Regions from separate parts of the Streptomyces sp. CA189 genome, predicted to be linked through region 1. Evidence: predicted binding sites of a transcription regulator. Region 1 holds the regulator's gene; the other holds the start of a gene.
The links. The regulator HrcA, encoded in region 1, represses chaperone genes, less so after heat shock. The targets are predictions, from matches to a motif close to TTNGCACTCNGNNNNNCNGAGTGCNAA.

Region 1 (14,319 bases):
CGCCGAGCGCAACACCGCCGCGATCGTCGATGCCGGACTGGACTGTTTCCTCGCCGATCCGCAGGCGAGCATGGCCGCCGTCGCCCGTGCCGCCGGAGTCAGCCGCGTCACGCTCTACTCGCACTTCCCGACCCGCGAGGCCCTTCTCGACGCTGCCCTCGACCGGGCTGTCGACGAGGCCGCCGCCACCTTGGAGGCGCTCGACGGTGAGGCCGAAGAGGGCGGGGCGGAAGAGTCGCTCGCGCTACTCATCCGCAGCTCGTGGCGGGTTCTCGATCGGCACTCCGCGGTGTTCGCGGCCGTCTCCGCGGCACTGCCGCCCGAGCGGCTGCGCGAGCGCCACGACCGGATCCTCGCTCCCGTCCGCCGGCTGATCGCCCGGGGCCGGGAGAGCGGCGAGCTGCGCGCCGACCTGTCCGCGGACTGGCTGGTCACGGTCGTCTACAGCCTGGTCCACGCGGCCGCCGCCGAGGTCCAGGCCGGGCGGATGACCCCCGCCGAGGCCCCGGAGGTCCTCACGGCCACCGTCCTCGCCGCCGTCGCGGTCCGCCCCGCCGCGCCCGAAGGGTCCCCGAGGCAGGCCTGAGGCCTGAGGAACTCCCGTACGGCTCGTGGATGGTTGGGAACCCGTCCGGGCCCGGAGTCCCGTGCCGCCGGGAACACTGAGCGGTCCGGAGTCCCGTCCCGTGCGGTCCGGAGTCCCAGAGGGGAAGGAGTCCTCGGCCGCCGAGAGCCCTGTCCGGGCGGAGTGCCGTGCGGCCGGGAGGTGAGTGGGGCGGAGTTAGTTCTGTTCGGGCCGATTCCCGTGCGGCCCGAGTCCTGGGCGGCCCAAGGCCCGTACGGCCCGGAGCCCCGTGCGGCCCAAGGCCCGTGCGGCCCAAGGCCCGTACGGCCCAAGGCCCGTACGGCCCGGAGCCCCGTACGGCCCAGAGCCCCGTACGGCCCGGAGCCCCGCCAGCGCGGGTATGTCTGGGGGGCCCGCACCAGGTGCCGGGCATGCCGAAGGCCCCGGCTGCTGCCCTGGGGAAGGGAGGCGGCCGGGGCCTTCGGTTACTTCTGGGGTTGCACCGCACCCGCGTGGCGAACGCTTCGTGTGCGGCGCGGAGTGCCGGTCGGGAGCGGGAGAGAGGGCCCGCTGGATCCCTGCCCGGCGATCACATCAGGGGCTCAGCCCTGAAGGGAGGCAACCTTGATCGCCAGCGCCGACTTCTTGTTGGCGGCGGCGTTCTTGTGGATGACACCCTTCGAGACGGCCTTGTCGAGCGCGCGGGAAGCGGCGCGGGAAGCCACGGTGGCCTTCTCGACGTCACCGGCGACGACGGCCTCACGGGCCTTGCGGATGGCGGTCTTGAGCGAGGACTTGACGGCCTTGTTGCGAAGGCGAGCCTTCTCGTTCGTCTTGTTGCGCTTGACCTGGGACTTGATGTTCGCCACGAAAGAGCCTTTGCAGGTTCAGAGATTTGATCTTCGGATTGTGTCCCGTAGAGCTAGAGGGCACACGAGACACAGCTGCTCAGGTTACCAGCTGCCTTCCGACCGGCCCAAACTGAGCGCACTCCCCGGTTCATGGGACCATGGGAGTCTGCGTATAGATCCGACTAGACCCGACCAGATCTGGTTTCGCGCAGACCGACGCCCACACTTCGTTCCGACTGCGACCCGAGAATCAGGACACTGCGTGCCCGCGATCCCCAGCCACGTGCCCGAGCCGAGCCGTACCGACCCGGCGCTGATCCGCAATTTCTGCATCATCGCGCACATCGACCACGGCAAGTCGACCCTTGCCGACCGGATGCTCCAGCTCACCGGTGTGGTGGACTCGCGGCAGATGCGCGCCCAGTACCTCGACCGCATGGACATCGAGCGTGAGCGCGGCATCACGATCAAGTCCCAGGCTGTCCGGCTGCCCTGGGCGCCGAACACGGGCGAGGACATGGGCAAGACCCACATCCTCAACATGATCGACACTCCGGGGCACGTCGACTTCACCTACGAGGTCTCGCGCTCGCTGGCGGCCTGCGAGGGCACGGTCCTCCTGGTGGACGCGGCCCAGGGCATCGAGGCCCAGACCCTCGCCAACCTGTACCTGGCGATGGAGAAGGACCTCGCGATCGTCCCGGTCCTGAACAAGATCGACCTGCCGGCCGCCCAGCCGGAGAAGTTCGCCGAGGAGCTGGCGAACCTGGTCGGCTGCCAGCCCGAGGACGTCCTGCGCGTATCGGCGAAGACCGGTCTCGGCGTGGACGTGCTGCTCGACAAGATCGTCGCCACGGTCCCGGCCCCGGTCGGTCCCAAGGACGCCCCGGCCCGCGCGATGATCTTCGACTCCGTCTACGACTCCTACCGCGGTGTCGTCACGTACGTGCGTGTGGTCGACGGGCAGCTCAACAAGCGCGAGCGCATCCGGATGATGTCCACCGGCGCCACACACGAGCTGCTGGAGATCGGCGTCTCCTCCCCGGAGATGACCCCGGCCGACGGCATCGGCGTCGGCGAGGTGGGCTACATCATCACCGGCGTGAAGGACGTACGTCAGTCCAAGGTCGGTGACACCATCACCAGCCTGCACAACGGCGCGACCGAGGCCCTCGGCGGCTACAAGGACCCGCGTCCGATGGTCTTCTCGGGCCTGTACCCGCTCGACGGCTCGGACTACCCCGACCTGCGCGAGGCCCTGGACAAGCTCCAGCTCAACGACGCCGCGCTCGTCTACGAGCCGGAGACCTCGGCGGCGCTCGGCTTCGGCTTCCGCGTCGGCTTCCTCGGCCTGCTCCACCTGGACGTGGTGCGCGAGCGCCTGGAGCGCGAGTTCGGGCTCGACCTGATCGCCACCGCGCCGAACGTGGTCTACCGCGTCGTCATGGAGGACGGCAAGGAAGTCTCCGTCACCAACCCGAGCGAGTTCCCCGAGGGCAAGATCTCGGACGTGTTCGAGCCGGTCGTCCGGGCCACCCTGCTCGCGCCCTCCGAGTTCATCGGCGCGATCATGGAGCTCTGCCAGCAGCGCCGCGGCACCCTTCTCGGGATGGACTACCTCTCCGAGGACCGGGTCGAGATCCGCTACACCCTCCCGCTCGCGGAGATCGTCTTCGACTTCTTCGACCAGCTGAAGTCCAAGACGCGCGGCTACGCCTCCCTCGACTACGAGCCCACCGGCGAGCAGTCCGGCAGCCTGGTCAAGGTCGACATCCTGCTGCACGGCGACAAGGTCGACGCCTTCTCCGCCGTCTGCCACAAGGACGCGGCCTACGCCTACGGCGTGCGGCTGGTCGCCAAGCTGCGCGAGCTCATCCCGCGGCAGGCCTTCGAGATCCCGATCCAGGCGGCCGTCGGCTCCCGCGTCATCGCCCGAGAGACCATCCGCGCCATCCGCAAGGACGTCCTCGCCAAGTGCTACGGCGGTGACATCTCCCGTAAGCGGAAGCTGCTGGAGAAGCAGAAGGAAGGCAAGAAGCGCATGAAGATGGTCGGCTCCGTGGAGGTCCCGCAGGAGGCCTTCATCGCCGTCCTCTCCAGCGACGAGTCCGGCGGCAAGAAGAAGTAGCCGCCGCGACCGTCCTCGGACGCGAAGCAGGCCCCCGTGCTCCGGCGCGGGGGTCTGTTTCGTTATGAATCGGCGCCCCGGGGCCTCTTACGCGCCAGGCGGAGGGCCCCTAGTCTGATCACTGATCGTTGGTTACTCGCCAGTTTTTCTGGCGTTCGGATGCTGCCAAGCCCTGACTCAGCCACCCACCCTGACCCACCACCCGGTCAGTCAGCCCCTGTGCGAACAGGCCCCTGCCGCGTGGTCCGGAGGATGTCCGTGAGCGACACACAGACCTTGATCGAGAACCGCCCGCCCACCGTGGCGACCCTCTTCCTGGAGCGTGTCGCCGCCACGCCGAACGGCGAGGCCTACCGGTACCCGGTCCCCGCCGCCGATGGGCAGGGCGGCCCGGACGACTGGAAGTCGCTCAGCTGGGGCCAGGCCGCCGAGCGGGTTTTCGCCATCGCGGCCGGACTCGTCGAGCTCGGGATCCAGCCGGAGCAGCGCGTGGCGCTGTCCTCCAACACCCGGGTGGAGTGGATCCTCGCCGACCTCGGCGTGATGTGCGCCGGCGGCGCCGTGACGACCGTCTACCCGAGCACGAACGCCGAGGAGTCGGCGTTCATCCTCTCCGACTCCGAGAGCCGGATCCTGATCGCGGAGGACGCCGGGCAGCTGGCCAAGGCCCGTGAGCGCCGTGCCGACCTGCCCGAGCTCGCCCACGTGGTGGTCGTGGAGGCGGCCGACGCCGTAGCCGCCGAGGGCGACCCCGAGGGCTGGGTGCTCTCGCTGGCCGACCTGGAGGCGCGCGGCCGCGAGTACCTGGCCAAGCACCCCGAGGTGGTCAAGGAGCGGATCGCGGCCATCACCGCCGACCAGCTCGCCACCCTCATCTACACCTCGGGCACCACCGGGCGGCCCAAGGGCGTGCGGCTGCCGCACGACAACTGGTCGTACATGGCCAAGGCCACCGTGGCCACCGGTCTGATCACCAAGGACGACGTCCAGTACCTCTGGCTGCCGCTCGCGCACGTCTTCGGCAAGGTGCTGACCTCCGGCCAGATCGAGGTCGGCCACGTCACCGCGGTCGACGGCCGCATCGACAAGATCATCGAGAACCTGCCGATCGTCCAGCCGACCTACATGGCGGCCGTTCCGCGCATCTTCGAGAAGGTCTACAACGGGGTCGCGGCCAAGGCCAGGGCCGCCGGCGGTGCCAAGTACAAGATCTTCCGGTGGTCGGTCGACGTCGCCCGCGAGTACGCCAAGGTCACCCAGGACAACTTCCGCCGCACCGGCCGTGCGAGCGCCCCCTTCGGCCTCACCACCAAGCACAAGATCGCCGACGCGCTCGTCTACTCCAAGCTCCGCGAGGCCTTCGGCGGCAACTTGCGCGCCGCCGTCTCCGGCGCCTCCGCCCTCGCCCCCGACATCGGCTACTTCTTCTCCGGCGCCGGCATCCACATCCTGGAGGGCTACGGGCTCACCGAGTCCAGCGCCGCCTCCTTCGTCAACCCCGGCGAGGCCTACCGCACCGGAACCGTCGGCAAGCCGCTCCCCGGCACCGAGGTCCGCATCGCCGACGACGGCGAGGTCCTCCTGCGCGGCCCCGGCATCATGCAGGGCTACCACCAGCAGCCGGAGAAGACCGCCGAGGTGCTGGAGGCCGACGGCTGGCTGCACACCGGCGACATCGGCGAGCTGTCGGCCGACGGCTACCTGCGCATCACCGACCGCAAGAAGGACCTGATCAAGACCTCGGGCGGTAAGTACGTCGCCCCGGCGGAGATCGAGGGCCAGTTCAAGGCGCTCTGCCCGTACGTCTCCAGCATCGTCGTCCACGGCGCCGACCGGAACTTCTGCTCCGCCCTCATCGCCCTCGACGAGCCCTCGATCCTGGTCTGGGCCGCCGAGAACGGCCTGGAGGGCAAGACGTACTCCCAGGTCCTGGCCGCCCCCGAGACGAACCGGCTGATCGAGACCTACGTCCAGACCCTCAACGAGGGCCTCCAGCGCTGGCAGACGGTCAAGAAGTTCCGGCTCCTGCCCCGCGACCTCGACGTGGAGCACGGGGACCTCACCCCGAGCCTCAAGCTGAAGCGGCCGGTCGTCGAGCGCGAGTTCAAGCACCTCATCGAGGAGATGTACGAGGGCTCCCGGGAGGCGTAGCGCGGCGCGGCGCGGGTGCGCAGCACGAGGCGCCGCGCGCGACCGTAAACGACCTTGGGGCAGTGCGGGACAATGGGCGCATGCCTTCCGCACTGCCCGACGGTGAACCCATGCCCGAAGACGGCTCGCTGCCGCTCCACGCCCTGGCGGGAGCCGGGGAGCGGCCGCTCGGGTTCTACCTGCACGTTCCGTACTGCGCCACGCGCTGCGGGTACTGCGACTTCAACACCTACACGGCGACCGAGCTGCGGGGCACCGGCGGTGTGCTCGCCTCCCGGGAGAACTACGCCGACACCCTGATCGACGAGGTCAGGCTGGCCCGCAAGGTCCTCGGGGACGACCCCAGGGCCGTACGGACCGTCTTCGTGGGCGGCGGCACGCCCACGCTGCTGCCCGCCGGCGACCTCGTACGGATGCTCGCGGCCATCCGGGACGAATTCGGGCTGGCCGAGGACGCCGAGGTCACCACCGAGGCCAATCCGGAGTCGGTGAACCCGGAGTACCTGGCGGAGCTGCGCGCGGGCGGCTTCAACCGGATCTCCTTCGGCATGCAGAGCGCCAAGCAGCACGTCCTGAAGGTGCTCGACCGCACGCACACCCCCGGGCGGCCGGAGGCCTGCGTCGCCGAGGCGCGGGCGGCGGGCTTCGAGCACGTGAACCTGGACCTGATCTACGGGACGCCGGGGGAGTCGGACGAGGACTGGCGGGCGTCGCTGACGGCGGCGCTCGGCGCCGGGCCCGATCACATCAGTGCCTATGCGCTGATCGTGGAGGAGGGCACCCAGCTCGCGCGGCGGATCCGCCGGGGCGAGGTCCCGATGACGGACGACGACGTTCACGCGGACCGGTACCTGATCCTCGACTCGGTGATGGCCGAGGCGGGGTACTCCTGGTACGAGGTCTCGAACTGGGCCACCTCCGAGGCCGGGCGCTGCCTGCACAACGAGCTGTACTGGCGCGGGGCCGACTGGTGGGGGGCCGGGCCCGGAGCGCACTCGCACGTGGGCGGGGTGCGGTGGTGGAACGTGAAGCACCCGGGCGCGTATGCGGCGGCGCTGGCGGAGGGGCGGTCGCCGGGGGCGGGTCGTGAGCTGCTCTCGGAGGAGGACCGGCGGGTGGAGCGGATCCTGCTGGAGCTGCGGCTGGTGGACGGGGTGCCGCTGTCGCTGCTCGCGGCGGCGGGGCTGGCGGCCGCTCGCAAGGCCCTCGCGGGCGGGCTGCTGGAAGCCGGGCCGTACGAGGCGGGGCGTGCCGTGCTGACGCTGCGGGGGCGGCTCTTGGCCGACGCGGTGGTCAGGGACCTGGTCGACTGACCCCGTCCGGGGTGGGGCAGCCCTGCGGGGCCGTCCCCTACCCGCCCTTCCACCGTTCCCCGGGCTCCGCCCGGACCCGTTGCCGCGTGCGGCGCCGTTCCCGGGGGCCAGCCCCCGGACCCCCGCTCCTCAAACGCCGGAGGGGCTGGATTTTCGCCTGCGGCGGCCATATCCAGCCTCGCCGGCGTTTGAGGCGCGGGGTCTGGGGCGGAGCCCCAGGGGGTCCGGGCGGAGCCCGGGGAACGGTGGAAGGGCGGGTAGGGACGGCCCCGCAGGGCTGTCGTGCCCGGCTATGCCGTCACGTGGTCGATCAAGTGCTCCACCGCGCCCAGGAGGGTGGGCTCCAGGTCCTTGTACGAGGTCACGCGGGACAGGATGTGCTGCCAGGCGGCTCCGGTGTTCTCCGGCCAGCCCAGGGCCCGGCAGATGCCCGTCTTCCAGTCCTGGCCGGGCGGGATGACCGGCCAGGAGCGGATGCCGAGGGCGGAGGGCTTCACCGCCTGCCAGACGTCCACGTACGGGTGTCCCACGATCAGGACGTGCGGGGAGGTCACGGAGGCGGCGATGCGGGACTCCTTGGAGCCCGGGACCAGGTGGTCCACCAGGATGCCCAGCCGGGCGTCGGCGGCGGGGGCGAAGTCGGCGACCACCGACGGGAGGTCGTCGATGCCCTCCAGGTACTCCACCACGACGCCCTCGATCCGCAGGTCGTCGCCCCAGACCCGTTCGACCAGTTCGGCGTCGTGGCGGCCCTCCACGTAGATCCGGCCCGCCCGGGCCACCCGCGCGCGGGCCCCGGGGACGGCGATGGAGCCCGAGGCCGTACGGGCCGGGGCGACCGGCCCCCGGACCGGGCGGGTCAGGGTCACCACCGCGCCGTCCAGGAGGAAGCCACGGGGTTCGAGGGGGAAGACGCGGCGCTTGCCGAAGCGGTCCTCCAGGGTGACCGTGCCCGCCTCGCAGGCCACCACCGCGCCGCAGAAGTCCGTACCCGCCACCTCGACCACCAGATCGGGATCGGCCGGCACCTCCGGGACGGGCTTGGCGCGCTTCCACTGCGGGGTCAGGTCGGGGGAGTACTCACGCATCCGGCCGAGGGTAGGAGAGCGGGCCGCCTCAGGTGTCCGACACGCCGAAACGGGCCGCCAGTGTGTCGCGTTGGGCACGCACGAAGGCCGCGTCGACCACCGCTCCGTGACCCGGCACGTACAGAGCGTCGTCCCCGCCCAGGGCGAGGAGCCGGTCCAGGGCGGCCGGCCACTGCCGGGGCACCGCGTCCGGACCCGCCTGCGGCTCGCCCGATTCCTCGACCAGGTCGCCGCAGAAGACCACCTCGCGGGCTCCGGGCACGAAGACGGCCAGATCGTGCCGGGTGTGCCCCGGGCCCACGTTCGCCAACAGCACCTGCACCCCGCCGAGGTCGAGGGTCCACTCGCCCGACACCAGGTGCCGGGGGAGCACCAGCAGGTCCGCCGCCTCGGCCGCCTCGGCCTCCGCCAGGCCGTGCCGGACCGCGTCGGACCGCAGCTCGTCCCGGCTCACGGAAAGCAGGGAGTCCAGCCCGACCGGACCGTAGACCTCGGCCCCCGCGAACGCCGCACCGCCCAGTACGTGGTCGAAATGTCCGTGTGTGAATGCGAGATGGGTCACGCGCCGGCCCGCCAGCCGCTCCGCCTCGGCCCGCACCAGCGCACCTTCCCGCAGGCAGGACCCCGGGTCGATCAGAAGGGCGGAATCCTCGCCCACCACCAGGCCCACGGTGCAGTCCCACACCGGCAGGCGCTTGCGGCCGGCCCGTTCTGTGAGCTGTTCCCAGCCCGCCTCTTCCCAACGCACGTCCATGCCGCGACGCTACCTTGGCGGGCCGCCCTTGCTGCGGGCGTACCACCCCGCCGTACACTGACCGGGGGATCTCTGGCACTCGAACGCTCAGAGTGCCAACAGACCGAGCCGGTTTTCGCAGCAGGAGCCGGCCGGAGCAACGGACGACGGAAACGATGGAGGTGTGCGCGATGCTCAGCGAACGCAGACTCGAAGTGCTGCGCGCCATCGTCCAGGACTACGTCGGGACGGAGGAGCCGGTCGGCTCCAAGGCGCTCACCGAGCGGCACCGGCTCGGCGTCTCGCCCGCCACCGTGCGCAACGACATGGCCGTGCTGGAGGACGAGGGCTACATCGCCCAGCCCCACACCAGCGCCGGCCGGATCCCCACCGACAAGGGCTACCGCCTCTTCGTCGACAAGCTGGCGGGGGTCAAACCGCTGTCGACGCCCGAGCGCCGGGCCATCCAGAACTTCCTCGACGGGGCCGTGGACCTCGACGACGTCGTCGGCCGTACGGTGCGGCTGCTCGCGCAGCTCACCCGGCAGGTCGCCGTCGTCCAGTACCCGTCGCTGACCCGGTCCACCGTCCGGCACGTGGAGCTGCTCTCGCTGGCCCCGGCCCGCCTGATGCTCGTCCTCATCACGGACACCGGCCGGGTCGAGCAGCGGATCGTCGACTGCCAGGCCCCCTTCGGGGAGGCCTCGCTCGCGGACCTGCGGGCCCGTCTCAACAGCCGGGTCGTCGGCCGCCGGTTCACCGACGTGCCGCCGCTGGTGCAGGACCTTCCGGAATCCTTCGAGAACGAGGACCGGGTGACGGTGCGAGCCGTCCTCGACACCCTCCTCGAAACGCTGGTGGAGGAGGCGGAGGAGCGGCTGATGATCGGCGGCACCGCCAACCTCACCCGCTTCGGACACGATTTTCCCCTGACGATCAGGCCGGTGCTCGAAGCGCTGGAGGAGCAGGTCGTGCTCCTCAAGCTGCTGGGCGAGGCCAGTGAGTCGGGAATGGCCGTAAAGATCGGGCATGAGAACGCCTACGAGGGACTGAACTCCACGTCCGTCGTCTCGGTCGGCTACGGTTCGGGCGGCGAAGCAGTCGCCAAACTCGGCGTGGTCGGACCGACCCGCATGGACTACCCCGGAACGATGGGAGCGGTACGCGCAGTGGCACGTTACGTCGGACAGATCCTGGCGGAGTCGTAAGTGGCCACGGACTACTACGCCGTTCTCGGCGTGCGCCGCGACGCATCGCAGGACGAGATCAAGAAGGCATTCCGGCGGCTCGCACGCGAGCTGCACCCGGATGTGAACCCCGATCCCAAGACGCAAGAGCGTTTCAAGGAGATCAACGCCGCCTACGAGGTCCTCTCGGACCCGCAGAAGAAGCAGGTCTTCGACCTCGGCGGCGACCCGCTGTCCTCCTCGGGCGGCGGCGGAGCCGGCGGCTTCGGAGCGGGCGGCTTCGGCAACTTCTCCGACATCATGGACGCCTTCTTCGGCCAGTCCTCGCAGCGCGGACCGCGCTCGCGGACCCGCCGCGGCCAGGACGCCATGATCCGCCTCGACCTGGAACTGGACGAGGCCGCCTTCGGCACGACCAAGGACATCCAGGTCGACACGGCCGTCGTCTGCACCACCTGCTCCGGCGAGGGCGCCGCCCCCGGCACCTCCGCGCAGACGTGTGACATGTGCCGCGGCCGCGGTGAGGTCTCGCAGGTCACCCGGTCCTTCCTGGGCCAGGTCATGACCTCGCGGCCCTGCCCGCAGTGCCAGGGCTTCGGCACCGTGGTCCCGACCCCGTGCCCTGAGTGCGCGGGCGACGGCCGGGTCCGCTCCCGCCGCAGCCTCACCGTCAAGATCCCGGCGGGCGTCGAGAACGGCACCCGGATCCAGCTCGCGGGCGAAGGCGAGGTCGGCCCCGGCGGCGGCCCCGCCGGCGACCTGTACGTGGAGATCCACGAGCTGCCGCACCCGACCTTCCAGCGGCGCGGGGACGACCTGCACTGCACGGTCACCATCCCGATGACCGCGGCGGCCCTGGGCACCAAGTGCCCGCTGGAGACCCTGGACGGCCTGGAGGAGATCGACATCCGGCCCGGCACCCAGTCCGGCCAGGCGATCCCCCTGCACGGCCGGGGCGTCACGCACCTGCGCGGCGGCGGCCGCGGCGACCTGATCGTCCACGTCGAGGTCACCACCCCCGGCAAGCTGGACCCGGCGCAGGAGGACCTGCTGCGCCAGCTGGCGAAGCTGCGCGGCGAGGAGCGGCCGCTCGGCCAGTTCGCGCCGGGCCAGCAAGGCCTGTTCAGCCGCCTGAAGGACGCCTTCAACGGGCGCTGAGCCGCGCGCGGAGCAGCGTACGGGCAGCGTACGAGAACACCTGCGAGCCCGGTCCGGGGATGCCCCGGACCGGGCTCGCGGCATGGCGGACGGCAGGGCGGCGGCGGTATTCAGGCACCCCGCTGAAGGGGACTATGCCAGGCGAATGCCGTGATTCGGTCCCATGAGCGGGACATGGCACGATGCAGCTCATGTCCTCCGCACCGAACGGTCTCTTCGCGTACCCGATCGTGCAGGCGCCCATGGCGGGCGGCGCGTCCTGCCCGCCGCTCGCGGCCGCCGTGTGCGAAGCGGGCGGACTGGGCTTCCTCGCCGGCGGCTACAAAACCGCCGACGGCATGTACCAGGAGATCAAGCGGCTGCGCGCGCTCACCCGCCGCCCCTTCGGCGTCAACCTCTTCCTGCCGCAGACCTCTCACGTGGACCCGGCGGTCGTGGAGGCCTACCGCGGGCACCTCGCCAGCGAGGCCTCCTGGTACGAGATCTCCCTCGCCGACGAGGACATCATCGGCACCAGCGACGACGGCTACGACGCCAAACTGGCCATTCTCATCGAAGACCCGGTACCCGTGGTCTCGTTCACCTTCGGACTGCCCTCGCCCGCGGCCTTCACCTGCCTGCGCAAGGTCGGTACGTACACGATCGCCACCGTCACCACCGTCGAGGAGGCCCGCGCCGCACAGGCGGCCGGCGCCGACGCCGTCTGCGTCCAGGGCATGGAGGCGGGCGGCCACCAGGGCACCCACCGCGACGACCCGCAGGGCGACGGCACGGCCGGGGTCGGCCTGCTCGCGCTCGTCGCACAGGTACGCGAGGCCGTGGTCCTCCCCATCATCGCGGCGGGCGGCCTGATGCGCGGCTCGCAGATCGCCGCGCTGCTCGCCGCGGGCGCGGAGGCCGCGCAGCTCGGCACGGCCTTCCTGGCCTGCCCGGAGTCCGGCGCGCACCCCCTGCACAAGAAGGCGCTGACCGACCCGCTGTTCGTCCGGACCGAGCTCACCCGGGCCTTCTCGGGGCGGCCGGCCCGCGGGCTGGTCAACCGGTTCATGCGCGAGCACGGCCCGTACGCCCCGGCCGCGTACCCGCAGGTCCACCACCTGACCGCGCCGCTGCGCAAGGCCGCCGCCGCGGCCGGCGATCCGCAGGGCATGGCCCTGTGGGCGGGCCAGGGGCACCGGCTGGCGCGGGCCCTGCCGGCCGGCGAGCTGGTGGAGGTGCTCGCGGCGGAACTCGGCGCGGCCCAGCACGTGTTGAAGACAATGCAGATGAGGAGTGCGTCATGACCGCCCCGGTGTTCGTGGTCGAAAAGGTTCCCGCGGGGCCGGAGTTCGTCCTGGACGGCCCCGAAGGCCGCCACGCGGTCGCCGTGAAGCGGCTGGCCCCCGGAGAGGCCCTCGTGCTGACCGACGGCCGGGGCGGCTGGGCCGAGGCCGTCGTGACCGCCGCCGAGGGCAAGGACCGCCTCGTCGTCTCCGTGTCCGGGGTCTTCGAGGAGGCGGAGCCGGCCGTCCGGATCACCGTCGTCCAGGCCCTGCCCAAGGGCGACCGGGGCGAGGTCGCCGTCGAGACCATGACGGAGACCGGCGTCGACGCGATCGTGCCCTGGCAGGCCTCGCGCTGCATCACCCAGTGGCGCGGCGACCGGGGCGCCAAATCCCTCGCGAAGTGGCGGGCCACCGCCCGGGAGTCGGGCAAGCAGTCCCGCCGCGTCCGCTTCCCCGAGGTCGAGGAGGCGCTGTCGACCAAGCAGGTCGCGACCCTGCTCGCCGGGGCCGACCTCGCGGTGGTCCTGCACGAGGACCGGGACGCCCCCTCGGGCGCGCTGGCCACCGCGGACCTGCCCGCCCGGGGCTCGATCGTCCTGGTCGTCGGACCCGAGGGCGGGGTCTCCCCGGACGAACTCGCCGCCTTCGCCGCGGCCGGGGCCCACCCGTACCGGCTGGGCCCCTCGGTCCTGCGCACCTCCACGGCGGGCACGGCCGCGGCGGCCGTCCTGCTGGCGAGGACGGGCCGCTGGTCCTGACGGGACGCCGGCCCTGACCGGTCCGGCGGGCGGCGGTGGATACGATGCCGGAACCGATCACCCGTCACGAAGGGCTCAGCACATGGCCGGGGAACCGCAGGCCGACTGCCTGTTCTGCAAGATCGTCGCGGGGAACATTCCCGCGACGGTCGTCCGGGAGACGGACACGACCGTCGCCTTCCGCGACATCAACCCGCAGGCGCCCACCCACGTCCTCGTCATCCCGAAGGCGCACTACCCCGACGCCGCCTCCCTCGCGGCCGCGGAACCCGGGCTCGCCGCCGACGTCCTGAGCGAGGCCGGCCGCGTCGCGGCCGACGAGGGGCTCGCCGACCGCGGCTACCGGCTCGTCTTCAACACCGGCGCGGGCGCCGGCCAGGTCGTCTTCCACGCCCACGCGCACGTCCTCGGCGGCCGCGGCTTCGAATGGCCCCCGGGATAAACCGTGTCCGTACGAGAACTCGTGGTGCTCGGCACCGCCAGCCAGGTGCCCACCCGCCACCGCAACCACAACGGCTACCTGCTGCGCTGGGACGGCGAGGGCATCCTCTTCGATCCAGGCGAGGGCACCCAGCGCCAGATGCTCCGCGCCGGGGTGGCCGCGCACGACATCAACCGGATCTGCGTCACCCACTTCCACGGGGACCACAGCCTCGGACTCGCCGGGGTCATCCAGCGGATCAACCTCGACCGGGTCCCGCACCCCGTCACCGCCCACTACCCGGCCTCCGGGCAGAAGTTCTTCGACCGGCTGCGGTACGCCACGGCCTACCGCGAGACCGTACGGCTCGCCGAGGAGCCGGTGGCCGAGGACGGGATCCTGGCGCGCGCGGACGCCTACACCCTGGACGCCGTACGGCTCTCGCACCCGGTGGAGTCCTTCGGCTACCGGGTCACGGAGCCCGACGGCCGCCGGATACGGCCCGAACTCCTCGCGCTCCACGGGATCAAGGGGCCGGACGTGGGCCGGATCCAGCGCGAGGGCAGCCTCGGCGGGGTCACCCTCGACGAGGTCAGCGAAGCGCGCGCCGGACAGCGGTTCGCCTTCGTCATGGACACCCGGCTCTGCGAGGGCGTCGAGGCGCTCGCGGCGGGCGCCGACATGCTCGTGATCGAGTCGAC
Region 2 (14,319 bases), on a different contig from region 1:
AGCTTGTACGTGGCCCCCGCCAGGAACGCCTGCTGCCGCTTCGTCCGGTCCAGGTCGCCCATGGCCAGGCCGTGCCGCTGCCGTACGAAGGCCAGCGACTGCTGCCCGTCGAGCGTCTGCCGCCCCGCCCGGAAGTCGGCCCCCGAGTAACCGTCCTTCACCGGCTTGTTCAGGCACACCGGTACGCCGCCCAGCGCCCCCGCGAGATGGTAGAAACCGGCCAGGTTCAGCTCGGCGAAGTGGTCGATCGGCACGCCCAGGAAGGTGCGCACCGTCTCCAGCTCCGCCTTGCGCCCCGCCTCGCGGCCCTCGCGCTCCAGCCGGCGCCGGTCCTTGACCCCCTGGGCGGCGAGCTGGTCCTCGACCTTGGCCTTCGCCCGCCCGTAGGCCTCCTTGATCTTGGCCTTGCCGGTGAACCCGGGCACGCCGTGCAGCTCCACGAAGTCGTCGCGGGGCACCGAGAAGGCCTTCGCCCTGCCCCCGTCGCCGGGGACGTGCACCAGGATCAGGGTGTTGGTGTTGTAGCCGCCGACTTCGGAGCTCGCGCCCGCGTGCAGCTTGTCGAGGACCGCCGGCGGGAGGTCGTCGCCGTTCTGGTCCCGGCGGCTGTCCAGACCCATCAGCAGGATGTTCACGTCGCCGGACTTCGACTTCTCGGCGCCTTCCAGCGCCTTGGAACTGCCGATGCTGGAGGCGAGGTCGTCGTACAGGTACCAGGCGGTCGCCCCCGCGAGCACCACCAGGGCGCAGCCGGACGCCAGCAGGGTGCGGGCGAGCCTGCGCCTGCGGGACGCGGGCATCGGTGGCTTTTGTTCCCGGGTCTTCCTGCGGTGGGCGCTCATGCCTGTCGATGCTGGGGGAGCGCTGCTGAAGGAACCCTGAGGGTCCTGAAGGCGCCTTCAGGGGCCGGCGCGGCCGAATCGGGCCGAGGCGGGCACGCGCAGCACCATCCGGGCGCCCCCGCCGGGCGCCGGGAGCGCGCGGACCTCGCCGCCGTGCGCCCGGGCGATCTCCCGGGCGATGGCCAGCCCCAGTCCGGTGCCGCCGCCGGCCCGGCCCCGGTCCGCGTCCAGCCGTACGAACCGCTCGAAGACCCGGTCCCGGTCCGCCTCCGGGATGCCCGGCCCGTCGTCCGCAACCTCCAGCAGCGCCCAGCCGTCCTCGGCCGAGGCCCGGACCACCACCCCGGTACGGGCGTACCGCAGGGCGTTGTCCACCAGGTTGGCCAGCGCCCGCTCCAGCCGCGCCGGATCCCCGGCCGCCGGTACGGGAACCCGGGCGTCCAGCCGTAGCGGGACCCGGGGCTCCGGGCGCCGCGCCGCGTCCTCGGCGGCCAGCAGCGCGAGGTCCACCGGCTCGGTGCGCGGCGCGGGCCCGCCGTCCAGCCGGGCCAGCAGGAGCAGATCGGCCGCGATGGCCTGCAGCCGCTCGGTATCCGCCAGTGCGGCCGCCACCGACTCCCGGTCGGGGTCCCGCAGCGCCACCTCCAGCCGGGACCGGACGGCCGCGAGGGGGTTGCGCAGCTCGTGCGAGGCGTCGGCGGTGAACTGCCGCTGCCGGGCATCGCTGCGCTCCAGCCGGTCGAGCGTGTCGTTGACCGCCCGGGCCAGCTGCGCGATCTCGTCGGCGCCGCCCGGGTCCGGGACCCGCCGGTCCAGCTCGCTCCCGGTGACCGCCGCCAGCCCGGTGCGGATCGCGGTGACGGGGCGCAGCGCGTGGCCCGTCACCCACCAGGCCAGCAGCGCCGAGAAGGCGATCAGCGGGGGCGCGCCGGCCAGCAGGCCGAGCGCGACGGCCCGGTTGGCGTCGTCGACGTCGCCGAGCACGGTCGCGGCGTAGACGGTGTGCGGGTCGTGCGCCCCCGGCGGGCCGGGTGCGTCCACGGTGACCACCACGCGCCGCTGTGCGCCGGGGCGCGCGGGCGGCAGGACGGCCGACCGCACGTCCCGGCCGGGGGCGGGGCTCAGCTCCGTGAGCTCCGGCGTGTCCTTCAGGTCCCCGCTGGTGGCCACGACCGTGCCGGCCGCGTTCCGTACGAGGACCAGGTCGACCCCGCCCTCGGGCGCGGGCAGCCGGCCGCCGGCCGGGAGGCTCCCGGTGTCGTACTGGGCGGCCACCTTGCGGGCGGCGAGCTCGGTGCGGCCGGTGGTGTTCTCGATGAGGTTGGCGCGCAGGAGGGTGTAGAGCCACAGCCCGCCGGCGGCCAGGACGGCGGCCATCGCGAGGGCGGCGGCCGCGGCGGCGCGGGCGCGGAGGCCGCCGAGGCGGCGGGGCCGGGGGCGGGGCCCGGGTCCGCGTCTGCGTCCGGGATCAGCCACCGTCGGGGGCCATCCGGTAGCCGGTGCCGTGCACGGTGAGGATCGAGCGGCGGCCGAAGGGGGCGTCGATCTTCCGGCGGAGCGAGGAGACGTACACCTCGACGATGTTCGGGTCGATGCCGTGCGGGGTGTCCCAGACCTCGTCGAGGATGTCCTGCTTGGCGACGGCCCGGCCGGGCTGCTCCATCAGGCAGCCCAGGACGCCGAGCTCGCGGGCGGTCAGCTCGATCTCGTGCGAGCCGCGGCGGCAGCGGCGGCCGGGGGCGTCGAGGACGAGGTCGCCGGCCTGCAGGACGGCGGGCCGGGCCTCGCCGGCGGCGGTGCGGCGGGTGAGGGCGCGGAGGCGGGCGGCGAGGACGACGAAGGAGAACGGTTTCGTCAGGTAGTCGTCGGCGCCCGAGTCCAGGCCCTCGGCCTCGTCGTACTCGCCGTCCTTGGCGGTCAGCATCAGCACGGGGGTGGCGACGCCGTGGGACCGCATCCGGGTGCAGATCTCGTAGCCCGAGAGGCCGGGGAGCATCAGGTCGAGGAGGACCACGTCGTACGGGCCTCCGGTGAGGGCCAGGTCCAGCCCGCGGTGGCCGTCGTGGGCGAGGTCGATCCAGTGGCCGTCGGCGGAGAGGCCGCGCCGCAGTGCATCGGCGAGGCTGACTTCGTCTTCGACGACCAGGATCCGCATGCCCCAAGCCTCACATACCGGGCACCACACCTTCTTGACGCGGAGCTTGCACCGCTCGGCCCTGGCGGGCCTCCCGGGCTTCGCCCCGCTGCGCCGAACTCCGTCCGGCGGTGGCCGGTCGGAGTGCTCGCCACCGCCGTCCCGACGTGGGGCCGGTGGGCGGGTGCGGCTGGTCCGCCCTGCGGGGCGAAGTCCCCTACCCGCCCTTCGCCCGTTCCCCGGGCGCTGCCCGGACCCTCCTGGGGCCCGCCCCAGACCCCGCGCCTCAAACGCCGGCGGGGCTGGATTTGGGCCGGTGTCGGCCCGCGTGTGCGCGCAGCGCACCCTGGCGGGCTGGATTGCCCGTAGGGCAATTTCAGCCTCGCCGGCGTTTGAGGCGCAGGGGTCCGGGGACTGGTCCCCGGCAGCGGCGGCGCGCGTGGAACGGGGGTTCGGGGGCACCCCGAGGGTGCGGGATCCGGGGCGCGCCCAGGCGGCCCCGGCTGCGAAACCAGCGGCGCGTATTGGCACTCCGCTTGACCGAGTGCTAATCCCCGGAATAGTCTCGCGTCTGGCACTCGCCCCTGGTGAGTGCCAACACAGCGACAGGCAGATCCGGCACCCGCGACGACGGATCGACCTGGTCGCCACCTCAGACAGTTAACCCCGGATCTCCGAAGGGGGAGGTCAGATCGTGACGACCACCAGCTCCAAGGTTGCCATCAAGCCGCTTGAGGACCGCATTGTGGTCCAGCCGCTCGACGCCGAGCAGACCACGGCCTCCGGCCTGGTCATCCCGGACACCGCGAAGGAGAAGCCCCAGGAGGGCGTCGTCCTCGCGGTTGGCCCGGGTCGCTTCGAGGACGGCCAGCGTCTCCCGCTGGACGTCACCGTCGGCGACGTCGTCCTGTACTCCAAGTACGGCGGCACCGAAGTGAAGTACAACGGCGAGGAGTACCTCGTCCTCTCGGCCCGCGACGTGCTCGCGATCGTCGAGAAGTAATCACTTCTCCAGTTTTGCTTTGAGCTACGCCCCTGGTCACCCCTGCTGATGCCGGGCGGCGAGGGGCGTAGTTCGTTCTAGACAGGCGGTCGCGGTGAGCGGCCGGGGATAGCAACGAGAGGGCTGAACCGCTCCCATGCCGAAGATTCTCAAGTTTGACGAGGACGCCCGTCGCGCCCTTGAGCGTGGCGTCAACAAGCTTGCCGACACCGTCAAGGTGACGATCGGCCCCAAGGGCCGCAACGTCGTCATCGACAAGAAGTTCGGCGCTCCCACCATCACGAACGACGGTGTCACCATCGCGCGTGAGGTCGAGCTCGACGACCCGTACGAGAACCTTGGCGCGCAGCTCGTCAAGGAGGTCGCGACCAAGACCAACGACGTCGCGGGCGACGGCACCACCACCGCCACCGTCCTGGCGCAGGCGCTGGTCCGCGAGGGTCTGCGCAACGTCGCCGCGGGTGCTTCCCCGGCCGCCCTGAAGAAGGGCATCGACGCCGCCGTCAAGGCCGTGTCCGAGGAGCTCCTCGCGACCGCCCGTCCGATCGAGGACAAGTCCGACATCGCCGCCGTGGCCGCGCTCTCCGCGCAGGACCAGCAGGTCGGCGACCTCATCGCCGAGGCGATGGACAAGGTCGGCAAGGACGGTGTCATCACCGTCGAGGAGTCCAACGCCTTCGGCCTGGAGCTCGAGTTCACCGAGGGCATGGCCTTCGACAAGGGCTACCTGTCCCCGTACATGGTCTCCGACCAGGAGCGTATGGAGGCCATCCTCGATGACCCGTACATCCTGATCAACCAGGGCAAGATCTCCTCCATCCAGGACCTCCTGCCGCTGCTCGAGAAGGTCATCCAGGCCGGCGCCTCCAAGCCGCTCCTGATCATCGCCGAGGACGTCGAGGGCGAGGCGCTCTCCACCCTCGTCGTCAACAAGATCCGTGGCACCTTCAACGCCGTCGCCGTCAAGGCGCCCGGCTTCGGTGACCGCCGCAAGGCGATGCTCCAGGACATGGCCACCCTCACCGGTGCCACCGTCATCGCCGAGGAGGTCGGCCTCAAGCTCGACCAGGCCGGTCTGGACGTACTGGGCTCCGCCCGCCGCGTCACGATCTCCAAGGACAGCACCACCATCGTCGACGGTGGCGGCTCCTCCGACGAGGTCCTCGGCCGCGTCAACCAGATCAAGGCCGAGATCGAGTCGACCGACTCGGACTGGGACCGCGAGAAGCTGCAGGAGCGCCTGGCGAAGCTCGCCGGCGGCGTCTGCGTCATCAAGGTCGGCGCCGCCACCGAGGTGGAGCTCAAGGAGAAGAAGCACCGTCTCGAGGACGCCATCTCGGCGACCCGCGCCGCGGTCGAGGAGGGCATCGTCTCCGGCGGTGGCTCCGCCCTCGTCCACGCCGTGAAGGTGCTGGAAGGCAACCTCGGCCTGTCGGGCGACGAGGCCACCGGTGTCGCGGTCGTGCGCCGCGCCGCCGTCGAGCCGCTGCGCTGGATCGCCGAGAACGCCGGCCTCGAGGGCTACGTCATCACCGCGAAGGTCGCCGAGCTCGACAAGGGCCAGGGCTTCAACGCCGCCACCGGCGAGTACGGCGACCTGGTCAAGGCCGGCGTCATCGACCCGGTCAAGGTCACCCGCTCCGCGCTGGAGAACGCCGCTTCCATCGCGTCCCTGCTGCTCACGACCGAGACCCTGGTCGTCGAGAAGCCGGCCGACGACGAGGGCGACGCCGGTCACGGCCACGGTGGCCACGGCCACAGCCACTGACCTCGTCAGTAAGCACGAGTAGGCACAAGTAGCACGGCAAAGCCCCGGTCACCGCTGCCAAGCGGTGGTGACCGGGGCTTTCCCGTTCTGCTTCACCGTCTGTTATCCGGGCATCATGCCCATCTGGCGCATCAGGCCCGGGGCGTCGTAGTACCACCAGTCCTCGGCGATCTGGCCGTTCTCGATCCGGCAGGTCGTACAGCCCGACATGCTGAATTCCTTGCCCGTCGGCGCGACCCCCATGAACTCGCCCTTGTGGGTGCCCTTCCAGTCCCACAGCGTGGTGACGCAGTCGCCTTCGGCGATCTGACGCGTCATGTCGATGCTCATGTCGAAGGCGCCCCGCCACATGCCGACGGTCTTGCGGATGCCCTCGCGGCCGTTGCCCTCGCCGGCGCTCTCCATGATGTCGTGAGTGGTGTAGTCGGCCGCGATGCAGTCCTCGACGGCGTCGAAGTTGCCCTTGCTCAGGACCTCCTCGAAGAAGCGGTTCACGACGAGCTTGTTGAGGTACTCGTCGCGGACCACGTCGAGGTTCATGAACTTCGGCATTCCGTCGCAGAGCGCCACCATCTCCTGGAACATCCGGTCGGTCTCCGGGAGCTGAGAGTTCCTCATGGCCTCTTCGTACGAGGGGAATTCGACGAGGTCCACGTAGTGGGTCTTGGAGTCGCGGTCCTTGCCGATGAGGGTGTGGGTGACCGTGCGCTTGCCGGCGGTCTGCTCGGCATAGCGGTCGATGAGACTGTTCATCTCGTCGAAGCGCTTGGTCTCATAGTCGATCACTTGTACGAATGTCATCGCGTCGCCTCCCGCGCTGGATGGGACACATCCAGTCTAGGGAGATTTCACCCATATGCCGCGTTTACCCACGGGTCGCCACGGCCCGGCTACTGGGGCCGCTACTGGGGCCCGTACTTGCGCCCCGTACGCGAGGACACCCCGCCCAGCAGCCCCCGCGGGGTCAGCTTCACCACGCCCATCAGCGCCTTGTACCGCGGGTCCGGGATCGACACCGTCTTGCCCCGCGCCAGGTCGGCCAGGGCCGCCGCCACCAGCTTGTCGGCGTCGAGCCACATCCAGCCGGGGATGTTGTCCGTGCCCATGCCGGCCCGCTCGTGGAACTCGGTGCGCACGAAGCCCGGGCACAGCGCCATCAGCCGTACGCCCGAGCCGGCCAGGTCCTTGGCCGCGCCCTGGGTGAACTGCACGACCCAGGCCTTGCTCGCCCCGTAGGTCCCGCGCGGCAGGAAGGCGGCCACCGAGGCCACGTTGATCACGCCGCCGCGTCCGCGCGAGCGCATCGGCTCCACCGCCGCCGAGGTCAGCCGCAGCACGGCCTCGATGTGGACCTTCAGCATGGTGAGCTCGTCGGCCATGGAGACTTCGAGGTAGCGGCCCTTGTTGCCGAAGCCCGCGTTGTTCACCAGCAGGTCCACCGGGTGCTTGCGGTCGGCGAGGCGCTCCTCGACCGCCGTGATGCCCTCCTCGGTGGAGAGGTCGGCGGTCAGCACCTCGGCCTCGATGCCGTGCCGGTCGTGCAGCTCGGTGGCCTGCTCGCCGAGCCGCTTGGTGTCCCGGGCTACCAGGACGAGGTTGTGCCCCTGGGCGGCGAGCCGCCGGGCGAAGGCGGCGCCGATGCCCGCCGTGGATCCCGTAATCAACGCAGTCGTCATAGGCGCAACCTAGTCGCCCCGCTTCCCGTACTTCTCCACGTGGGCCAGCGCCTTGTCCCGGGCCTCCGGCTCCAGGGCGTCGCCCGCCGCCAGCGTGCGCGGCAGCAGATCCCGGTCGGTGGTGAAGGCGCGGAACCAGAACTCCACCGTGACCTCGTGGTCCGGGCGGTGCACGACCTCGATGGGGTCGCCGGGGGAGACCGAGCCCTCCCGCAGGACCCGCAGGTAGGCGCCCGGCCGGGCCTCCCGGGTGAACCGCTTGACCCAGGCCTTCTCGTCGAGCATCCCCTGGAAGGTCCGGCACGGGATGCGGGCCGAGGCCACCTCCAGGAGCAGGTCGGGGCCGACCCGCCAGCGCTCGCCGAGCAGCGCGCCGTTCACGTCGAGGCCGGAGGTGGTGAAGTTCTCGCCGAAGATCCCGCCGGGCAGTTCGCGGCCGAGCTCGCCCTCCCACCACTCCAGGTCCTCGCGGGCGTACGCGTACACGGCCTGGTGGTCCCCGCCGTGATGGCGCAGGTTGCAGACGTCGTCCCCCTCGACGCCGCTCGCGCCGACTCCCTTGGGGCCCGGCGCGAAGACCCGTACGGGGCCCGGTGCGGGGATCTTGCCGTGACCGGTCAGCCCGTCCTCGGCGTCGGTGTAGTCGACGGCCGTCGCGCGGCCGAGGTTCACGGAGATCAGATGCATGGCTCCACGCTAACCGAGCCGCCCCAAAGTGGCTGGTGAATATTCGCGCCGACATCAAAGCACCCCTTATGCTCGAAGGGTGATCGAGGCACGCCATCTCCGAGTTCTGCGCGCTGTCGCCGGAACCGGGTCCTTCTCCGCCGCCGCCCGCGAGCTCGGCTGCACCCAGCCGGCCGTATCCCAGCAGATGAAGGCGCTGGAGCAGTCCGCCGGTACCCCGCTGCTGATCCGCACCGGGCGCGAAATGCGCCTCACCCAGGCGGGTGAGGCGCTGGTCCGGCACGCCGCCGGAATCCTCGCCGGTCTGACGGCCGCCGAGGAGGAGGTCGCGGCCATCGCCGGGCTGCGGGCCGGGCGCGTCCGGCTGGTCTCCTTCCCGAGCGGCAGTTCCACCCTGGTGCCGACCGCGCTCGCGGCGATGCGCGCCGAGCATCCCGGGACCCGGATCTCGCTGGTCGAGGCGGAGCCGCCGCGCTCGGTGGAGATGCTGCGCGAGGGCGACTGCGATCTCGCGCTGGCCTTCCGCTACGGCGGCGCCTCCGGGCCGGCGGCCGAGTGGGAGGACCTCGTGGTCCGGCCGCTGCTGACCGACCGGCTCGTCGGACTGGTGCCCGAGGGGCACCGGCTCGCGGGCGCGGAGCGGGTGGGCATGGCGGAGCTGGCCGACGAGCCCTGGATCGCGGGCTGTCCGCGCTGCCGCCGCCATCTGGTGGAGGTGTGCGAGGCCGTCGGCTTCACCCCGCGCATCGACTTCGCCACCGACGACTACCCGGCCGTGGTCGGCCTGGTCGGGGCCGGGCTCGGGGTCGCGGTGCTGCCGGAGCTCGCGGTGGAGTCCGTACGGGCCAAGGGCGTGAGCACCCTCGTCGTGGAACCGGCCGTCGAGCGGGAGGTCGTCGCGCTGACCCTGCCCGACCTGGCCCGGGTCCCGGCGGTGGCCGCGACCCTGGCCCAGCTGGAGCGGGCCGCCCGGCGCTGACGGTCCGGCCACCCGGCCCGTCGGCACCGGCGTTCCGCCGCCGGACGGGGCCGCCACGCGAAGGACCGTACGGAGGTACGGCCGGTCGGGTGGCAGCCCGGTCCGGTACGCGACACGCCCGTGCGTGCCGATGCTGCGTGTGCCGGTGCTGCGTGTGCCGATGATTCGAGGAAACGTTCCTTCGGTCGTTTCGTGTGAAGCCCGCTCAGTGCGGAGCGATCGGCGTGCTCGGTCCGATCGCGCTCGTCGCCGGGATCAGGCGATGGCGGGCGCGGCCCATCAGTTCTTCGCGTTCGTCCTCGGTGAGGCCGCCCCACACCCCGTAGGGCTCGCGGACGGCGAGTGCGTGCGCGGCGCATTCCGAACGCACCGGGCATCGCATGCAGACCTCTTTAGCCGAGGCCTCGCGCGCGCTCCTGGCCGCGCCCCGCTCACCTTCCGGGTGGAAGAAGAGGGAGCTGTCGACCCCGCGACAGGCAGCCAGCAGCTGCCAGTCCCAGAGGTCGGCGTTCGGTCCGGGGAGGCGGGAGAAATCTGCCATTGGTAGTCCTCTTGGTGCCGGTACTGAGGCGGATACGGTCCATGTCTCCACACCTACTGTCGTAGTAGATGTAAATATGACTCATTGGGAATCTAGCCTCAGACATGCGCCAAACGGAAGGAAAGCCGCCAAATAGGGCATAACGCCAGATGGAGGACACGCGGCGAGTGGCTCCTGCCTTGTGTTCGCTTCCTCACGTAGAGTGCCGAACGTGTCCGTCCGACCCGTAACTCTTTCGAGTGACCATCGTTGAGAGTGCGAAGGCGGTTGAACCAAGAAGTTCTCGGACAGGTGTCCGGGGGCATCGACCGCACAGGTGACGATACGTACCAGCCTGGAGGCTCAAGGTGACGCGCATCAGCAGCTGCGGAGGGCGGTCATGACATCCGTCCTCGTCTGCGACGACTCCCCGCTTGCCCGAGAGGCGCTCCGTCGCGCGGTTGCCACCGTGCCCGGCGTCGAGCGTGTGACGACGGCTGCCAACGGCGAGGAAGTCCTCCGCCGCTGGGGTGCCGACCGCTCCGACCTGATTCTGATGGATGTACGGATGCCCGGGCTCGGCGGTGTGGAGACGGTTCGCCGGCTGCTCTCGGCCGACCCCGGCGCCCGCATCATCATGCTGACGGTCGCCGAAGACCTGGACGGCGTGGCCCTCGCGGTCGCCGCCGGCGCCCGGGGGTACCTGCACAAGGACGCCTCGCGCGCCGAACTGCGGGCCACGGTCACCCAGGCCCTCGCCGACCCGACCTGGAGGCTGGCCCCGCGCCGGCTCCGCTCGGCCGAGATGGGCGCCGCGCCCACGCTCACCGCGCGGGAGATCCAGGTGCTGGAGGGCATGAGCCACGGCCGGTCCAACGCGGAGATCGGGCGCGAGCTCTTCCTCTCCGAGGACACGGTCAAGACGCACGCCCGCCGGCTGTTCAAGAAGCTGGGTGCGTCCGACCGGGCGCACGCCGTGGCGCTCGGGTTCCGCTGGGGCCTGGTCCGCTGACCGCGCGACCGCCGGCCCTCACCGGCCGGCGGTGCCGCGGGCGGGTCGGTACCCCCGCCGGCCCGGGTCACTCGGTCCCGGCCGCCCTCCGGAATCTCGCGCCGTCCGATCCGCCGCACCCGGGTGCGCACCGGGGATTGACGGTGCACAATCCGGGGGACGTGTCGCTTCGGGCGCGATGCCGCATGCTTGAGGGTGTGGCGCATCCCGGAGATGTCGCCGCGGGGACGATTCGGCCGAGCGGGAGGGGAGGGCCCAGAGCATGAGTTCCGGTGCACCCACCCCGCACAACCCGTCGACGCATAACGCTTCGACGTACAACACGGGCCGCAGTGCCGCGAATGCTCCGGCACCAAGGCACCATGGATTGATGCGCGACGACGAGGCCCCGGGGTCACCCGCGACCACAGGCGGCAGCGGCGCCTCCAGGAACAGCGGCGACGGTACCGTCAGCGCGCTCGTACGCCGTGCGGTCGAGGGCGACGAGCAGGCCACCCACGATCTGCTCGCCTTCGTGCACCCCCTGGCCATCCGGTACTGCCGCTCCCGCCTGTCGCGACTTCCGGGTGACGCTCGTCACTTCGTCGAGGACCTGGCGCAGGAGGTCTGCGTCGCCGTCCTGATGGCGCTGCCGCGCTACCGCGACACCGGGCGCCCCTTCGAGGCCTTCGTCTTCGCCATCGCCGCGCACAAGGTCGCCGATCTGCAGCGGGCCGCCATGCGCCATCCGGGCAGTACGGCCGTGCCCTCCGACGAGATGCCGGAACGGCCCGACGACTCCCTGGGCCCCGAGGAGCGGGCGCTGCTGAGCAGCGACGCCGCCTGGGCCAAGAAGCTGCTCGCCAACCTTCCGGAGAACCAGCGCGAGCTCCTCGTCCTGCGCGTGGCCGTCGGGCTCACCGCCGAAGAGACCGGGCAGATGCTCGGAATGTCCCCCGGGGCGGTGCGCGTCGCCCAGCACCGGGCGCTGAGCCGGCTCCGTGCGCTCGCCGAACAGTAGGCCGTACGGGTTTTTTCCCGTAGGAAGCTACGAACCTTGCCCTTGATCTTGGTCGTGGAATGAGACGCGTCGGGATCCCGTTAGCATGGACATCCGCGCTGAGCAAGACCATCTTGGAAGGTGTCATGACTGTGAACGCCGACGGAGTGCCCGACAAATTCGCCACGCTCGGCCTCACGTATGACGATGTGCTGCTGCTCCCCGGGTCCTCGGACATGTCCCCGGACGCCATCGACACGTCCTCGCTCATCTCCCGCAACGTCCGCGTGAACGTCCCGCTGCTCTCCGCCGCCATGGACAAGGTCACCGAGGCCCGGATGGCCATCGCGATGGCCCGCCAGGGCGGCGTCGGCGTTCTGCACCGCAACCTCTCCATCGCCGACCAGGCCAACCAGGTGGACCTGGTCAAGCGCTCCGAGTCCGGCATGGTCACCGACCCGATCACGGTGCACCCCGACGCGACCCTGCGCGAGGCCGACGAGCTCTGCGCCAAGTTCCGGATCTCCGGCGTCCCGGTCACCGACCCGGCGGGCAAGCTGCTCGGCATCGTCACCAACCGCGACATGGCCTTCGAGTCGGACCGCAGCCGCCAGGTGCGCGAGGTCATGACCCCGATGCCGCTGGTCACGGGCAAGGTGGGCATCTCCGGCGTGGACGCCATGGAGCTGCTGCGCCGCCACAAGATCGAGAAGTTGCCGCTCGTCGACGAGTCCGGCCACCTCAAGGGCCTCATCACGGTCAAGGACTTCGTCAAGGCCGAGAAGTACCCGAACGCCGCCAAGGACAAGGACGGCCGGCTGCTCGTCGGCGCGGCCGTCGGTGTCGCGGGCGACGCGTACGAGCGGGCCCAGGCCCTGATCGAGGCGGGCGCCGACTTCATCGTCGTCGACACCGCCCACGGCCACTCCCGCCTCGTCGGCGACATGGTCTCCAAGATCAAGTCGAACTCGACGGTCGATGTCATCGGCGGCAACATCGCCACCCGCGACGGCGCCCAGGCCCTCATCGACGCCGGCTGCGACGGCATCAAGGTCGGCGTCGGCCCCGGCTCCATCTGCACCACCCGCGTCGTCGCCGGCATCGGCGTTCCGCAGGTCACCGCGATCTACGAGGCCTCGCTGGCCGCCAAGGCGGCCGGTGTGCCGGTCATCGGCGACGGCGGCCTGCAGTACTCCGGCGACATCGCGAAGGCGCTCGTCGCGGGCGCCGACACGGTGATGCTCGGCTCGCTGCTCGCGGGCTGCGAGGAGTCCCCGGGCGAGCTGCTGTTCATCAACGGCAAGCAGTTCAAGTCGTACCGCGGCATGGGCTCGCTCGGCGCGATGCAGTCCCGCGGTGACCGCAAGTCCTTCTCCAAGGACCGCTACTTCCAGGAGGGCGTGGGCGGCGACGACAAGCTCATCCCCGAGGGCATCGAGGGCCAGGTCCCGTACCGCGGCCCGCTCTCCGCGGTCGTGCACCAGCTCGTCGGCGGCCTGCGCCAGTCGATGTTCTACGTCGGCGGCCGCACGGTGCCGGAGCTCCAGGACCGGGGCCGGTTCGTCCGCATCACCTCGGCGGGGCTCAAGGAGAGCCACCCGCACGACATCCAGATGACCGTCGAGGCGCCGAACTACAGCCGCAAGGGCTGATCCGAGCAGCTCAGGAGGGGCGGGCCCGTACGGGCCCGCCCCTCCTGCGTGCCGGGCGGGTGCGTCCGTACAGCGGTCACCGGAACGCGGCGCGCCGGGGTTCGGGGATACTGGACGGGCAGACCCAGAGGAAAGGCCACCACACGTGACTGAGATCGAGATCGGGCGCGGCAAGCGCGGCCGCCGGGCGTACGCGTTCGATGACATCGCCATCGTCCCCAGCCGCCGTACCCGGGACCCGAAGGAGGTCTCGATCGCCTGGCAGATCGACGCCTACCGCTTCGAGCTCCCGTTCCTGGCCGCCCCCATGGACTCGGTCGTCTCCCCGCAGACCGCCATCCGCATCGGCGAGCTCGGCGGCCTCGGCGTGCTGAACCTCGAAGGCCTGTGGACCCGGTACGAGGACCCGCAGCCGCTGCTCGACGAGATCGCGGAGCTGGACGAGGAGTCCGCCACCCGCCGTCTCCAGGAGATCTACTCCGCCCCCATCCAGGCGGACCTGATCCGTCAGCGCATCAAGGAGGTGCGCGACTCCGGCGTCGTCACCGCCGCCGCGCTCTCCCCGCAGCGCACGGCCGAGTTCTCCAAGGCCGTCGTCGACGCGGGCGTGGACATCTTCGTGATCCGCGGCACCACCGTGTCGGCGGAGCACGTCTCCGGCGCCGCGGAGCCGCTGAACCTCAAGCAGTTCATCTACGAGCTCGACGTCCCGGTCATCGTGGGCGGCTGCGCCACCTACACCGCGGCCCTGCACCTGATGCGGACCGGCGCGGCCGGCGTCCTGGTCGGCTTCGGCGGCGGCGCCGCGCACACCACGCGCAACGTGCTGGGCATCCAGGTCCCGATGGCCACCGCCGTCGCCGACGTGGCCGCGGCCCGCCGCGACTACATGGACGAGTCCGGCGGCCGCTACGTGCACGTCATCGCCGACGGCGGCGTGGGCTGGTCCGGCGACATCCCGAAGGCCGTCGCCTGCGGCGCCGACGCCGTGATGATGGGCTCCCCGCTGGCCCGTGCCACCGACGCGCCCGGCAAGGGCAACCACTGGGGCATGGAGGCCGTCCACG

Region 2: groES (co-chaperone GroES) is a predicted target of HrcA. The motif match lies at 3,501-3,527, and genes of this name have one in related genera.

Annotation. Positions count from the first base shown of each region.
Region 1 is NZ_JBWJVM010000026.1:353-14,671, reverse strand. It holds gene AC061S_RS20450 (TetR/AcrR family transcriptional regulator) at 1-586, shown strand, start outside; gene rpsT (30S ribosomal protein S20) at 1,168-1,434, opposite strand; gene lepA (translation elongation factor 4) at 1,679-3,544, shown strand; gene AC061S_RS20435 (AMP-dependent synthetase/ligase) at 3,803-5,695, shown strand; gene hemW (radical SAM family heme chaperone HemW) at 5,776-7,008, shown strand; gene AC061S_RS20425 (DUF3097 domain-containing protein) at 7,299-8,096, opposite strand; gene AC061S_RS20420 (MBL fold metallo-hydrolase) at 8,125-8,850, opposite strand; gene hrcA (heat-inducible transcriptional repressor HrcA) at 9,021-10,037, shown strand; gene dnaJ (molecular chaperone DnaJ) at 10,038-11,174, shown strand; gene AC061S_RS20405 (nitronate monooxygenase) at 11,366-12,457, shown strand; gene AC061S_RS20400 (16S rRNA (uracil(1498)-N(3))-methyltransferase) at 12,454-13,197, shown strand; gene AC061S_RS20395 (histidine triad nucleotide-binding protein) at 13,280-13,639, shown strand; gene AC061S_RS20390 (ribonuclease Z) at 13,643-14,319, shown strand, end outside.
Region 2 is NZ_JBWJVM010000093.1:1,093-15,411, reverse strand. It holds gene AC061S_RS38925 (LCP family protein) at 1-800, opposite strand, end outside; gene AC061S_RS38920 (sensor histidine kinase) at 900-2,318, opposite strand; gene AC061S_RS38915 (response regulator transcription factor) at 2,311-2,997, opposite strand; gene groES (co-chaperone GroES) at 3,671-3,979, shown strand; gene groL (chaperonin GroEL) at 4,116-5,747, shown strand; gene AC061S_RS38900 (ester cyclase) at 5,850-6,548, opposite strand; gene AC061S_RS38895 (SDR family NAD(P)-dependent oxidoreductase) at 6,650-7,423, opposite strand; gene AC061S_RS38890 (MOSC domain-containing protein) at 7,433-8,110, opposite strand; gene AC061S_RS38885 (LysR family transcriptional regulator) at 8,190-9,089, shown strand; gene AC061S_RS38880 (WhiB family transcriptional regulator) at 9,295-9,630, opposite strand; gene AC061S_RS38875 (response regulator transcription factor) at 10,010-10,621, shown strand; gene AC061S_RS38870 (sigma-70 family RNA polymerase sigma factor) at 10,992-11,621, shown strand; gene guaB (IMP dehydrogenase) at 11,747-13,252, shown strand; gene AC061S_RS38860 (GuaB3 family IMP dehydrogenase-related protein) at 13,398-14,319, shown strand, end outside.